DNA from 2 places in the Candidatus Palauibacter scopulicola genome. Region 1 is predicted to be linked to the other one. Evidence: riboswitches for the same ligand, from Rfam matches in the RefSeq annotation. Region 1 holds a riboswitch; the other holds the start of a gene.
What was found. Region 1 has a riboswitch for S-adenosylmethionine ahead of RN743_RS08595 (hypothetical protein). Riboswitches for the same ligand answer to the same signal wherever they lie in the genome.

Region 1 (7,312 bases):
CGACGCCGTGGGCGTGCGCCACGTCGGCCACCGCCGCAAGGTCCACGATGTTGCCCGCCGGGTTGCCGATGCTTTCGACGAACACCGCCTTCGTGCGGTCATCGATCAGCCTGGCCAGATCGTCCGGGCCGTCGCCTTCGGCGAAGCGCACCTCGATCCCCTGCTGCGGCAGCATGTGGGCGAAGAGCGTGTAGGTGCCGCCGTACAACTGGGGCACCGAGACGATGTTGTCCCCCGCGGCGGCGAGGTTGAGGACCGAATAGTTGACGGCCGCGCTGCCGGAGGACAGCGCCAGCGCCGCCAGCCCGCGCTCGAGCTGGGCAATCCGCTCCTCCAGCACGGCCTGCGTGGGGTTCATGATGCGGGAGTAGATGTTGCCCTCGACCTCGAGGTTGAAGAGGTCCGCGCCGTGTTGCGCGTCATCGAACTCGTACGCCACGGTCTGGTACAGCGGCACCGCGACCGCGTGCGTGGTGGGCTCGGACTCGTATCCGAGGTGAATCGCTACAGTTTCGTCTCTCATTGGTCTCAACCCTTTCGTGAGATCGATTGCGACTGAATCAGGCCCGAACGCCGGGCCGTGAACTTCCGTGTACCTGGCCGATTCCTGCCGGTGCGGCACGCGGATCGGAGTGCCTCGCGCGCCAGCGGGCCTCTCGCGCGAGACACAACTCGGCATTGAGCAAACAGGCGCCGGCGGCGCCCCGGATGCCGTTGTGGGCGACCACGGTTATCGCGAGGTCGTGGGGCGGCGCGGCGCGGATTCTGCCCACGCTCGCCGCCATCCCGCCGGCCGCGCCGATGTCCAGGCGCGGCTGCGGACGGTCGGGTTCCGACCGGACGATGAGCGGTTGTTCGGGAAGCGAAGGCAGGTCCGGCAGAGATGGCGGGGCTCTGAACTCGCCGAGCACCCGTGCGGCGTCTCCGGGACTCGCGGGGGATGCGAGTTTCAGAAAGACGTTCGCGGTATGGCCGTCGAGCACCGGCACGCGGTTGACGCTCGCCGCCACGGGAATATCCGTCCCCAGGATCTTGTTGAGTTCCGGCTCGATCTTCTCCTCTTCACCGGGAATCCAGGGGATGGCGTTCCCCTCGATCTGAACGGAACCGACGCCCTCGAGGCCGGCGCCTGACACCGCCTGCAGGGTCACGACCGTGGCGGCCTCGATCCCGAAGGCCTCCTGCAAAGGCGCCAGGGCGAGCGCCAGCCCCGCCACCACGCAGTTCGGGTTGGCGACGAGGCGACCTCCCCCTTCCGACCAGGGCTGTCTCGCGGCGAGGGCCAGCGCCTGCGGGTTGACCTCCGGCACCAGCAGCGGCACGTCGTCCCTCAGCCGGTGAGCCGAGGCGTTCGTGCTCACGATGTGTCCGGCTTCCGCGAGCGCCGGCTCGAGTTCGCGCGCCACGCCCGAGGGAAGCGCGGAGAGCACGATGCGGTACTCCGGCGGTTCCGTGGCGACGCGGAGCGGCAGGTCGGCGGCCTCCGCGGGAGGATCTCCGCCCAGGCTCCAGCGGACCGCGTCGCCGTACCTGTCGCCCGCGCGCCTCCCGGACGCCGCGACGGAGGCGAGCCGCAGGGAGGGGTGCCCGTCCAGCATCCGGACGAGCCGCTGCCCGACGATCCCGGTCGCGCCCAGCACGGCCACCGGCAGGCGTTCATTCGACGGCTGGGTTACGCGCATCGGGCGCGCTCCTCCCCGCCGCGGACGGTGTCGGGCGGCGGGTCGCTCCTGCCGACCCAGGTGCCCGTCCCGCCGGGAGCCGCCACCCTGAAGGCGACCCGGTGGCGCTCCGCGAAGCTCAGCGCCCGGTCCTGGACGACTCCGGCGCCGGTTCGCCGGGCCTCGCTCCACGATGTCCGGCGGATCGGCTTGACGTGCGGGAACCGTTTCGGGTCGGCCGGGAAGATCCCATCCACATCCTTCACGAGACGGACCTCCGCCGCGCCGAGCGCGTGGGCCAGGAAAAGCGCCGTAAGGTCGGAGCCTCCTCGCCCGAGCAGCGACGTGATGCCCGTGGCGTCCACGCCCACGAATCCGGGCAGGACGATCACGTCGTGCGTGGCCAAGGCTGTCTCGATCGCCCGAGCGTCCACGTCCACCGGCTCGGCGGCCCCGAGCGGTCCCCGCGTGCGGATCGGCAGGCGCGAGAACGACATTCCCACCGCGCGCACGCGCCCCGTCACCAGGGCGAGGTGCAGCAGCGCGACGGACGCTTCCTCTCCGGTCGCCAGGAGCGACCCGATGAGATCGTCCGGGAGCGAAGGCGCAACTTCCCGTGCCGCGGAAAGAAGATCGTCGGTGGTGTCCCCCATGGCGGACACGACGGCCACGACCTTCGCGCCCCCGGCGACATCGGCCCGGATCTCCTCGACCGCCAAGCGATATGCGGCCGGACGCGCCAGCACGGACGAACCGAACTTGAGTACGTGAACGCGGCGAACTTCGCGCAATGAAACGCCTCCCCCCGAGTCTCGGTGCACACTCAGCGGACTCCGGAGAAGCGACGCCCTGGGAACTGCAGCTGCCGTGCAAGAAGCGCGGCGGGCGACTCATCTACCAACGGATTACATCCGTCGCAGGAGTTGGCACATCAGTGGAAGAGCCACCTTCCACAGGTTGCCCCGGTGTCGTCGGGCCTGTCCCTCGACCGGTCTCGATGAGCGTTGAGGCGCGGAGGCTACAGGGTCGTGGGCAGCGCGTCAAGTTTTGCGAGAGAAACCGGCGAGAAGCGGCCGCGCGCGTTTGTTGACGCGTGTGGCCGAAGCCGGCAGGTTCGGCCGCTACTCATCGAGACCGGCTGAGGGACGGGCCCTTTGAAGCCGGGGCAACCGGGGCACGCGCGGTCACGCGCATGCCCAGCGGTGCCAACTCCTGCGGATCCCCGAACACGGGTCCGAGAGATGAGCGTCGGACTCCCCACGGGTCGGTCGGCTGCTCCGGAGTTGGCGTCGCGAACCACAGACGCGAGCCAGGACGGAGGAACCGATTGAACGCCGTACTGCCGGAAGGCCGGAGGGGGACCGTCGCGATGCCGGCGGAGTGGAGCCCGGAACTGGAGGCCGGGATCGACGCCCGCTTCCGAGTGCGCTACGAACTCGCCGGACCCGAGGGCGCCCCGCTGCTCGTCGCGATGGGCGGGATCTCCGCCGACCGTCACGTCTGCGCCAACGCCCTGGATCCCGCGCCCGGCTGGTGGAGGAAGCTGGCGGGCCCGGGCCTCGCCATCGATACGAACCGCTGGCGGCTGCTCGCGGTCGACTTCCTCGGATCTCCGGGAACGTTCGAGTCCAGGGAGACGTTCGAGCCCACAGGGTCCTCCGACCCTTCCATGGGCTCCTCACCGGATCGGATTCATCTCACGCCCGCAGACCAGGCGGACGCCGTCACCGTCGCGCTGCGCCACCTCGGCGTCGAACGCGCCCACCGCATGCTGGGCGCCTCGATTGAACGCCGTACTGCCGGAAGGCCGGAGGGGGACCGTCGCGATGCCGGCGGAGTGGAGCCCGGAACTGGAGGCCGGGATCGACGCCCGCTTCCGAGTGCGCTACGAACTCGCCGGACCCGAGGGCGCCCCGCTGCTCGTCGCGATGGGCGGGATCTCCGCCGACCGTCACGTCTGCGCCAACGCCCTGGATCCCGCGCCCGGCTGGTGGAGGAAGCTGGCGGGCCCGGGCCTCGCCATCGATACGAACCGCTGGCGGCTGCTCGCGGTCGACTTCCTCGGATCTCCGGGAACGTTCGAGTCCAGGGAGACGTTCGAGCCCACAGGGTCCTCCGACCCTTCCATGGGCTCCTCACCGGATCGGATTCATCTCACGCCCGCAGACCAGGCGGACGCCGTCACCGTCGCGCTGCGCCACCTCGGCGTCGAACGCGCCCACCGCATGCTGGGCGCCTCGTACGGCGGCATGGTCGCGCTGGCGATGGGGATCCGCCATCCCGCCCATCTCGACGGCGTCGTCCTGATCGGCGCGGCACACCGCGGCCATCCCCAGGCCATCGGGATCCACGCCGTGCAGCGCTGGATCGTCGAGTTCGCGGATCGGCACGGTCGGGGGAGCGAAGGCGTGGCGCTCGCCAGGGCGCTGGCATTCACGACCTACAAGTCGGCGGCCGGGCTCGACGCCCGCTTCCCGCACGACTGGGAGTGGGAGAACGGTGCCCCGGTCTACGCCGTCGGCCGTTACCTGGAGAAGCAGGGACGGGAGTTTGCGGAACGGTTCGCGCCGGAGACCTATCTGACGCTGTCGGCTTCGGTCGACCTGTGCGACCTGCGCCCGGAAGAACTCGGCGTCCCCGCCTGGCTCATCGGGTGGGAGGAGGACACGCTGGTTCCGCCCTGGCTGCTACGGGAGACCGCAAGCCGGATCGGCGCGCCTTCGTACCTGCGGATTCTGAACTCCGACGCCGGCCACGATGCCTTCCTGCTCCACGCCCCCGACTACGAGGAGGCCCTTCGAGCCTCGCTCTGACGTCCAGGATGCGCGCTCAGAGCCGAATCCGGGACTCCGCCGTGCTTGCTGGGCAAGTTGCCCTCAGGTGTCGGCCCAGGGATCCAGGACGATCAATGCTATCACCGATGCAGAACACTCTTGCTGGAGAACGGACGACCGGCTTCGTAGGCGTCTACGAGTCGGATGGGGGGATGGCGGCGACGACCTCGGCCGGTTCGCCTCGGACGGTGTAGTCGGGGTCGGCGGAGACGTAGACGATCGTTCCGGCGCGGTCGATGACGAAGGTGGCCGTCAGCGGGAGTTCCCAGGACTCGTCGCCGTTGAAGCGCGCGAGGTCGATGCCGAGTCCGTCGCGGTAGAGCGTTCGCAGGTCGCCGTCGACGGTGAACGTCAGGCCGTAGTCGCGCGCCACGCCCAGCCCGAAGTCGAGCAGGACATCGAACTCGATGCCGTCCTCCTCGATCCACCCGCGGGCGAATTCTGGAAGCTGGGGAGAAAGCGTGACGAGGCGAGCCCCCTTGGCCGTGATCTCGGGAAGAACCGATTGAAGAGCAGCCTGCTCTTCGCGACAGTACGGTCACCACCGGCCCCGGAAGAAGCTGAGCACCACCGGCCCCCGCTTGAGGAGCGTCGCGAGCCGGACCGTGGGGCCGGCCACGCTCGGCCGCGCGAACAGCGGCGCCCGGTCGCCCACTCCCGGGATTCGGTCGAGGATCCCGGAACTCCGCAGCGCCTCCGTCCCTGCGGCCATGACCGCGGTCGCGGCGGCGGGGCGCACGGCCTCCTTCTCGGCACGGATCCCGGCGAGTCGCCGGTTGAGCGGCCCGCTCACGGCATCCCGGCGCGCAGGCGCCGTTCCCAGAAGTCGAGTTGGGCCGTGCGGAGTTTGCTCCCCGCCTCGACCATCGGCCCCAGCACGAGATGGGCCTCGGAATCGCGCGTGTAGGCCGGCCACGGCGGGAGTCCGGGGCCGTTCGGGTCCCCGTTCGCGGCGAAGTTCACCCAGTAGGAGGACATCGTCTGCGCCAACTGTCGGTCCACCGCCTCCCGTTCGCCGGGCCCGACGTTGCCGAAAGCGTACACGATCTCGGCCGCGTGGTACGACTTGAGATACTCCTTCGCGGGTCCCGGAGGCTCGTGCGTGAAGTAGTAGAGCCAGGCATCCGCGCCGGCGGTTTCCGACGCCCGCGCCCACGTCCGCATCTGGATCCCGAACAGGGCGTCGCCGCGGCTTCGCATGAAGGCGTCGAAGATCTCGTCCTCCTCCTTCACGGGATAGGCGTCGTTGAAGCTCTCCGCATCGTCGCCCACGCGGCCCGTCACCCACTCGCGCCACGCGTCGAGCGTCTCCGGCACGGATCTGGGAGACGAGAGCGAGGTCATCTCATCCGCGTTGAACCCGACGAGCACCGCGACGTGGTTGTGCGCTCCCTCGGCGAACGCCGTCGTCACGTCCGTCGGCAGCACCCAGCCGTCCACGTTCTCCGCCGTCCTGAAGCCCCGGCCGGCCGGCGACTCGAGCCCCGCCAGCACGCTTGCGGCGGAGAGTCTCCGCATCTCCTCCAGGGTCTCCGCCCCGAGCGCCCCGAGGAACGCCGCTCCGATCTCCTCGGCGGAGCGTCCGCCCTCCGGCGGCTCCGAAAGGCGCATCATGGGACCGAACCGTCCCCCGCTCTGTCCGATGGCGCGATGGAAGAGTCCCGCCGCCAGCGGCGTCGCCATCAGCGTGTTCACGCTCCACGAGCCGGCCGACTCGCCGAAGATCGTCACGCGCTCCGGGTCCCCGCCGAAGGCCGCGATGTTGTCGCGCACCCATTCGAGCGCGGCGACCTGGTCGAGGACGCCGTAGTTGCCGGACGAGCCGTGCTCCGACTCGGCCGTTAGGAGAGGGTGCGCGAGGTAACCGAACGCTCCGAGCCGGTAGTTGATCGTGACGACGACGGCGCCCTTCTCCGCCAGCGCCGTCCCGTCGTAGATGCCGGTGGAGCCGGACCCCCGCGTGAGCGCGCCGCCGTGGATCCAGACCATGACCGGCCGCCGTTCCGAGGCGTCGGCGGCCCCGGTCCAGACGTTCAGGTACAGGCAGTCCTCGGCCGTTGGGGCGGGAGGACCTCCGAAGAACGAGCCCGCGCCGTAGGGGGTCTGCATGCACTCCGGGCCGAAGCTGTGCGCGCGCAGCGTCCGCTGTCCCCACGCTTCGACCGGCTGCGGCGGCTTCCAGCGCCGGTCCCCCACCGGCGGAGCGGCGAACGGAATCCCCTTGTAGGAGCGGATGCCGTCAACGAGGACGCCGTTGACGTTCCCGCTGGCGGTCTCGACGCGGGTGTCCTGCGCGTGCAGCGGCGCCACGAAGCCGCCAGCGGCCAGGGTGGCCAGCAGGACGCGGGAGAATGTACGGGACAGCGCGCGGGACGGATGAGTGGGGAAGTCACGATGCATGCGATGCTCCGCAGTCAGGAAGGAGGCGAGGAGCTGGCCGGGGGCGGCATCTCCCCGTTCCAGCGGAAGCGCTTGAGCGAGATGCGTCCCCACTTGTCGAACTCCACCCCCTCGTTGGCCAGCAACTGGTACTGGATCATCTCGGAGTACGAGTCGCCGCGGGGGCTGATCTCGCCGCGCGCGTTGATCACGCGGTGCCAGGGGAGCGGCCGGTCGGAGGCATAGAGCGCGTAACCCACGAGCCGGGCCTGTCCGCCGAGTCCGGCGAGTTGCGCGACCTGCCCGTAGGTGGCGACCCGACCGGCGGGAATCCGGGCGACGACGTTGCAGATGCGCTCGTGGAGGTCCGAAGCCATGGCCGTGAATCTTGGGGAGAAGGAGCCAGCGGACAAATCCGGCAGTCCGTGGCGGGCCCCC
Region 2 (7,312 bases), on a different contig from region 1:
CTCGGCGTCCTCCTCGATGTGCTCGACGATCCCTTCCACGAGCGCGTGCTCGAGCCGCGCTTCCACCCCCTCCGAGCGCCAGGCATCGTCCACCCGCGTCTCGATCCCCTCGTCCCGGATCCGGCCGGCGAGGTCCGTGAGCCGCTCCGTGGCGTCGGGCCGGCGGGCGAGCAGGACATCCTCCACCGCTTCGAGCAGTTCCGGGTCGATGTCGTCGTAGAGCGGGAGCCGCCCCGCGTTCACGATCCCCATGTCGAGTCCGGCCGCGATCGCGTGGTAGAGGAAGGCCGTGTGCATCGCCTCCCGCACCGCGTCGTTTCCCCGGTAGGAGAAGGAGATGTTGCTGATCCCGCCGCTCGTCATCGCGCCGGGGAGTTCGCGCTTGATCCGGCGGACGGCCTCGATGAAGGCGACCCCGTACTCGTCGTGTTCCGCGATGCCCGTCCCCACCGCGAAGACGTTGGGATCGAAGATGATCTCCCCGGGCCGGAAGCCGGCGCCGAGCAGGAGGCGGTAGGCGCGGGCACAGATCTCCAGCTTGCGGTCCACCGTGTCCGCCTGCCCCCGCTCGTCAAAGGCCATGACGATGACACCGGCCCCGTAGCGGCGGATGAGCGCCGCCTGCGCGAGAAACGCCTCCTCCCCCTCCTTGAGCGAGATCGAGTTCACCACCGCCCTTCCCTGCGTGCACTTCAGCCCCGCCTCGATGACCTCCCAGCGCGAGGAGTCGATGACGGTCGGGACGCGGGCGATGTCGGGTTCCGCCGCGACGAGGTTGAGGAAACGGGTCATGGCGGCCTCGGAGTCCAGGAGGCCCTCGTCCATGTTCACGTCGAGAAGCTGCGCCCCGTTGACGACCTGGTCGCGCGCGACCTCGACCGCCTCGTCGAAGTCGTCCTCCCGGATCAGCCGCCTGAAGCGCGCCGAGCCGGTGACGTTGGTGCGCTCGCCGACGTTGACGAACAGCGTGTCGGGCCGGATCGCGATCGGCTCCAGACCCGAGAACCGGGGCAGCGGCTCGATCGCGGGAACCTGTCGCGGGGGCACCCCCTCCATGCGCTCCGCGATGGCCCGGATGTGTGCCGGCTCCGTCCCGCAGCAGCCGCCGACGAGGTTGAGGAGCCCGCGGTCCGCGAAGTCCCCGAGCAGGTCGGCCATGTGGGCGGGCGTGTCGTCGTAGCCCCCGAACTCGTTCGGGAGGCCGGCGTTGGGGTGGCAGCCCACGGGGACGTCGGCCGCGGCGGAGAGTTCCGCCACGTAGGGCTCGAGTTCCTCGGCGCCGAGCGCGCAGTTCAGGCCGACGAAGAGGGGGTCCGCATGACGGATCGAGAGCCAGAACGCCTCCACGGTCTGGCCCGACAGGGTCCGGCCGGAGAGATCGGTGATCGTGCCGGAGACGGCGATCGGCAGCGGCTCGCCGAGATCCGCCTCGAGTTCGAGAATGCCGAAGATCGCCGCCTTCGCGTTGAGCGTGTCGAAGATGGTCTCGACGAGCAGCACGTCGGCGCCCCCCTCGACGAGTCCCTCCGCCTGCTGTCGATAGGCGCGCGCGAGTTCGTCGAAGGTGACCGCGCGGAAGGCAGGGTTCTCGACGTCCGGCGACAGGGAGGCGGTCCGATTGGTCGGCCCCATGCTCCCGAGCACGAAGCGGGGCCGCGAGGGATCCGCCCGCGTCGCCTCGTCGGCTTCCTGCCGGGCGATCCGCGCCGCGGCGGCGTTGATGTCGTGGATGAGGTGGGCGTTGCCGGCCTCGTGGGAGATGCCGTAGTCCGCCTGGGAGATGGCCTGGGCGTTGAAGGTGTTCGTGGTGACGAAGTCGGCCCCCGCCTCCAGGTAGCCGCGGTAGAGGGACGCGACATCGCCGGGACGGGTGAGGCTCAGCACATCGTGGTTCCCGAACAGAGGCTGGGGATGATCCGCGAGCGGACCCGCGCGATAGGCCGCCTCGTCGAGGCCCAGCCGCTGGATCATCGTTCCCGCGCCGCCATCCATCAGGAGGATGCGCCGCTCGAGCGCCTCCCGAATCCGTGCGACGCGTTTTCTTCGCGCTTCGGACACGACGTTCCCCTCAAAAAAAGACCCCGGTCGCCAAGAATCGCGCCCGGGGCGTGGCTCTTTAGCGATTGTTTTACGTGGTTGCAATCCGCCTCAAATCACCACGTCCGGTACGCTCCGGCAGGCCAAAACTAGCGCGCGCGCCCTGAATCGGAAACTTTGAACGCCGGAGTAACAGTCCGTGGCAGCGTTTCGCCGCGGGCCGTTAAACAGGGTGGCGGCGGGATGTGTTTGGGGTGATATGAAATACATACATGAAGCGGGCCGCGCGGCGTTCGCCCTCGCGGCTCTTGCGATAAGCGGGATGGGGTGGGGGTTGTCCGGGCAGCAGGAGGGGCTCTCGCCGCCCGACGGGCCCGAGGCGACGGTCTTCCGGGGCGGCGTGGCGCCGGCGGCCGTGGACGCGGTGCGCCGAGAGGGCGCGCTCTCGATCGACGGCCGGCTCGACGATCCGGCATGGCAGCCGGCCCCCGTCATCACGGACTTCGTCCAGGGGATCCCCGTGGAGGGCGCGGAACCGTCCGAGCCGACGGAGGTTCGGGTCGTGTTCGACGACGCGGCGATCTACGTCGCGGCGCGCATGTACGAGAGCGACCCGGGCCGGATCCGGGCGCGCCTCACCCGCCGGGATGAACGCGGTTCGTTCGATTCGTTCAAGCTCTCGCTCGATCCGAACCGCGACGGGCTGACCGGCTACGAGTTCGAGGTCAGCGCCGCGGGGGCCGAGACGGACCGGTACCTGTTCGGCGACACCCAGGAAGACACGAACTGGGACGCGATCTGGGACTCCGCCGTGCAGATCGACGACCGGGGGTGGACGGTGGAAATGCGGATCCCGCTCTCCCAGATCCGCTACGAAGCCCGCCCCGGCTTGCAGACCTGGGGGATCAACTTCGAGCGCCGGCGTCTCGAGACGAATGAGACGGTCTACTTCGCCCTGCAGTCGCGCACGGCCCGCGGGCGGGTGAGCCAGTTCGGCACCATCGACGGGCTGCAACTCCCGCGGTCGAGCCGCAGGTTCGAGGTCCGGCCCTTCGCCGTATCGCAGTACCACACCGCCCCCGCGACGCCGGGCAACCCGCTGTTCGACGGCACCGAGATGGAGCCGCGCGGCGGCCTCGACATGAGCATGGGGATCGGCTCCGCCTTCAGCCTCGACGCGACCATCTACCCCGACTTCGGGCAGGTGGAGGTGGATCCGGAAGTCATCAACCTCACGGCCTTCGAGACCTTCTTCCCGGAGAAGCGCCCGTTCTTCGTGCGCGACGCGCAGATCTTCACCTTCGCCGGCTCGCGCGGCGGGCGGTTCGGCGGCGGCAAGGCGCTCTTCTTCAGCCGGCGGATCGGGCGGGAGCCGCGGGGATCGGGCCCCTACGACGCCGACTTTCACGATGAGCCGACCCAGACCTCGATCCTGGGGGCGGCGAAGCTGACCGGGCGCACGCGCGGCGGGCTCTCCGTCGGGGCGCTGGCCGCGGTGACCGGGCAGGAAAAGGGCAACGCGTACTTTGCGGAGGGCGACTACGTGACGCCGTTCGTGGCGGAACCGCAGGCCGAGCACGCCGTGCTGCGCCTCCAGCAGGACTTCCGCGGCGGCGCGAGCAAAATCGGCGTCATCGGTACCGGGCTCAAGCGCGAACTGCCAACCGACGGCACGTTCGATTATCTCCCCTCGGAGGCGTTCAGCTTCGGCGTCGACTTCGAGCACCAGTGGGGCGGAAGCCGCAGCCGGGATTTCCGTTTCTGGGGCTTTTACTCGAGCAGCCTGGTTCGGGGTTCGAATGCCGCCCTGCTCCGCCTTCAGCAGAACCCGAACCACTATTATCAGCGTCCCGACGCCCCCCACCTCGCGATCGACTCCACGGCCACGTCCATGTTCGGCAGCGACTGGCGGGTGCAGTTGGAGCGGGAAAGCGAACACTGGACGTGGGGCGCCTGGGCGGGCCAGCAGACCCCCGGCTTCGAGATCAACGACTTCGGGTTCCTGACCAGCGGCGAGCGGCTGGACGTGGGCGGGCGCATCAGCTACCGGAACATCAGGCCCGGCAACCTGTTCCGTAACTACAACATCAGCCTCTTCTCCTTCCACAACTTCCGTCATTCGCTCCTGGACGGGAACCTCAGGGACCGCTCGAACTGGGCGCGCGCCTACGATGCGGGCAGCGCGTGGTTCAGCGGACGGTTCACCTTCCTCAACAACTGGGGCTTCAACCTCAACTTCTCGTATTCGCCGGAGACCCAGTCCGACACGCAGACGCGTGGCGGTCCGCTGATGACCGAGCCCGCCGAGTTCGGCGTCCGGCTGGACGCGAACACGGACCGGAGCCGGTCCTTTCACGTGTCGCCGAACTTCTCCTACCGCGTGGCGGACCAGGGGCGCGGCCACGACATGAGCACCGGCCTGAACATCTCCTACCGGCCGCTGCCGAACTGGCGCGTGTCGGTGAACCCGAACTACAACGACCGGCGGGACGGCGCCCAGTACGTGACCCGGACGACCACCCTGAGCTATGAGCCGACGTACGGCACGCGGTATCTGTTCGGGGATCTCCACCGCCGGGGTTTCTCGATGGAGACGCGCCTCAACGTGTCGTTCACGCCCGACCTCAGCCTGCAACTCTATGCGCAGCCGCTGCTGACGTCGGGCGACTACCTCGACTATCGGCAGCTTGCCGCCGCCGGCACCTTCGACTTTCTCCACCATGATGAGGGGCGGGTCTACCGCTTCAACGGCATCGCCACGGGCTGCACCGGAGGGACGACCTGTGCGCGCGATGGCGTGCGCCATTTCGACTTCGACGGCGATGGCGAACTGGACTACGCGACCAGGGACCGCGACTTCAACATCCGCTCCCTGCGCGGCAACGCGGTCTTCCGGTGGGAGTATCGCCCGGGCTCGCAGCTCTATCTCGTGTGGCAGCACGCGCGCCGGGAGAGCGTGCCGTTCGGCACTTTCGACCTGAATCGTGATCTGGAGGGGCTGTTCTTCGCGCCGGCGGAGAACGTCTTCATCGTCAAGGTGAGCCACTACCTCTCGATCTGACCGGACTCCTCCCGATCTGACCGGTCGCGCCCGGCCCGGATTCTGGCGCGACCGGTGTCGCAACGGCTAACGTCCCGGCTCCCCCGCCCGCGCAGACGAACGCGGAGACGAACGCCTTGCCGACAAGCCCGCTGAACCTGGTCGAAGTGACGCTTCGGGAGATCGAACTCCCGCTCCGGGAGCGGTTCATCATCTCATCCGGATGGGTCGAGAACCGCCGGATCCTCCTCCTCGAACTCCGTGATGAGAGCGGCGCCACGGCCTGGTCGGAGTGCGTGTGCGGGGAGGAGCCGAACTACTCTCCCGAGACCGTGGACACCGCGCGGCTGGCGTTGCGGCGCTGGCTCCTGCCACGGGTGCTGGGCCGGGAGATCGAGGGCCCGGAGGCCGTGAGGCCCCTGCTGGATGAGGGCGTTCAGGGTCACCCCATGGCCAAGGCCGCGATCGAGATGGGCATCTGGGGCCTGAGCGCCGAGGTGGCGGGCGTCTCCCTGTCCGCACTCGTCGGAGGGACGCGCGACCGGGTGGCGACGGGCATCTCGCTCGGCCTCCAGCCTTCGCCCGCCGCGCTCGTCGAGAAGGCGCGGCAGGCGGTCGAGCAGGGATACGGCAAGGTCAAGCTCAAGATCAGCCCGGAGAAGGACATCGAGTACGTCGGGGCGGTGCGCGATGCGCTGGGGCCCGAACGGGCGCTGGCGGTCGACGCGAACGCGGCCTACACGCTGGACGACGCGGACCGCCTGGCGGAACTCGACGCGTTCGGCCTGATCATGATCGAGCAGCCGCTGGCGGCCGGCGACCTCGTGCGCCACGCCCGGCTCCAGGAGCGGCTCACCACGCCCGTCTGCCTCGACGAGTCGATCGTGGACCCGGCGTCGTGCGAGGACATGCTGGCGCTCGGCAGCGGGCGGATCGTGAACATCAAGCCGGGGCGGGTCGGCGGGTTCCGGAACTCCCGCGAGATCCACGACATCTCGGCGCGGGCCGGCGTGCCGGTCTGGTGCGGGGGGATGCTCGAGAGCGGGATCGGGCGGGCCTACAACGTCGCGCTGGCCTCGATGCCGAACTTCCGGCTTCCCGGCGACCTCTCGCCGAGCGCCCGCTACTGGGAGCGCGACATCGTCGGTCCCGAGTGGACGATGAGCGCGGACGGCTTCGTGACCGTGCCGCGCGACCGGCCGGGGCTCGGGGTGGAAGTGGACATCGAGCGCGTGGAGGCGCTCACGCGGCGGAGCGAGACGATCGCCGGCGGCGGCGTTCGCGTCCCGGCGTGACGGAGTATCGCGCGCTCGAGACGCTCGAGGAGTGGCGCGCGTGCGTACGGCTGCAGGAGATGACGTGGGGAGAGGGGTTCGCCGACATCGTTCCCGCCTCCGTCCTCCAGGTCTCTCGGAAGATCGGCGGCTTTGCGGGAGGGGCGTTCGAGGACGGTCGCATGATCGGCTTCGTCTATTCCCTGCTGGGGCGGTTCGAAGGCGTGCCGTCGCACTGGTCGCACATGCTGGCGGTCGAACCGTCCGCGCGCGGACGGGGCCTGGGCCGCGACCTGAAGCTGTTTCAGCGGGAGTCTGTCCGGTCCGACGGCATCCGCACCATCTTCTGGACGTACGACCCGATGGTCGCGCGAAACGCGCATCTGAACCTGAACCGGCTCGGCGCGACGGTGCTTCGCTACGCACCGAACATGTACGGCGCGGATACGGGGAGCCCCTTGCATGGCGGCGGCGAAACCGACCGGTTCATCGTGCGCTGGGATCTCGACGGCCCGGAGACCCGCCGGGCCCTGGACGAGGGATCCCGGCGCTCGGCCCGGCGGCTCCAGGCGCCGCTTCCGGATCCGGCGTGCGTCGTGACCCGGCCCGGGGAACGCGGCGCGGCGGGCGGCGGACTGCCTGGGAGCGACGAGGTGTTCGTCGAGGTTCCGGCAGATGTCGAATCGCTGCCACCCGACGGGTCGCTCGTGCGGTGGCGCGAAACGGTGCGGGACGCGTTCCTGGCCTATCTCAGGAGGGGATATGCGGTGGAGAGCCTTGTCAGAAATCCCTCGGCGAACCGGTGCTTCTATGTCCTGCGCCGGAACGGTTGACGTGAGCCCGCCGGTCGCGGCGTCCCGCGGACGCATGTGGGCGGCCGGCATCCTCGGGTTGCTCGCCCCCCTCGCTCCATCCGCGGCTTCGGCCCAGAGCCCGTATTCCGTCGAGGACATCCTCGCCG

Region 2: it holds a riboswitch for S-adenosylmethionine, as region 1 does, so the genes downstream of both, metH (methionine synthase) here and RN743_RS08595 (hypothetical protein) in region 1, are expected to answer to the same signal.

What each region holds. Positions count from the first base shown of each region.
Region 1 covers NZ_CANPWG010000046.1:26,897-34,208, forward strand. Annotated here, with positions in the region: gene RN743_RS08585 (O-acetylhomoserine aminocarboxypropyltransferase/cysteine synthase family protein) at 1-523, opposite strand, end outside; gene asd (aspartate-semialdehyde dehydrogenase) at 561-1,682, opposite strand; gene RN743_RS08595 (hypothetical protein) at 1,673-2,452, opposite strand; SAM riboswitch class I at 2,549-2,665, opposite strand; SAM riboswitch class I at 2,784-2,909, shown strand; gene RN743_RS08600 (alpha/beta fold hydrolase) at 3,446-4,474, shown strand; partial or broken gene RN743_RS08605 (redoxin domain-containing protein) at 4,629-5,021, opposite strand; gene RN743_RS08610 (hypothetical protein) at 5,034-5,288, opposite strand; gene RN743_RS08615 (carboxylesterase family protein) at 5,285-6,895, opposite strand; gene RN743_RS08620 (MGMT family protein) at 6,910-7,251, opposite strand.
Region 2 covers NZ_CANPWG010000041.1:3,464-10,775, forward strand. Annotated here, with positions in the region: gene metH (methionine synthase) at 1-2,058, opposite strand, end outside; SAM riboswitch at 2,097-2,170, opposite strand; gene RN743_RS08075 (DUF5916 domain-containing protein) at 2,297-5,098, shown strand; gene menC (o-succinylbenzoate synthase) at 5,215-6,372, shown strand; gene RN743_RS08085 (GNAT family N-acetyltransferase) at 6,369-7,184, shown strand; gene RN743_RS08090 (prolyl oligopeptidase family serine peptidase) at 7,186-7,312, shown strand, end outside.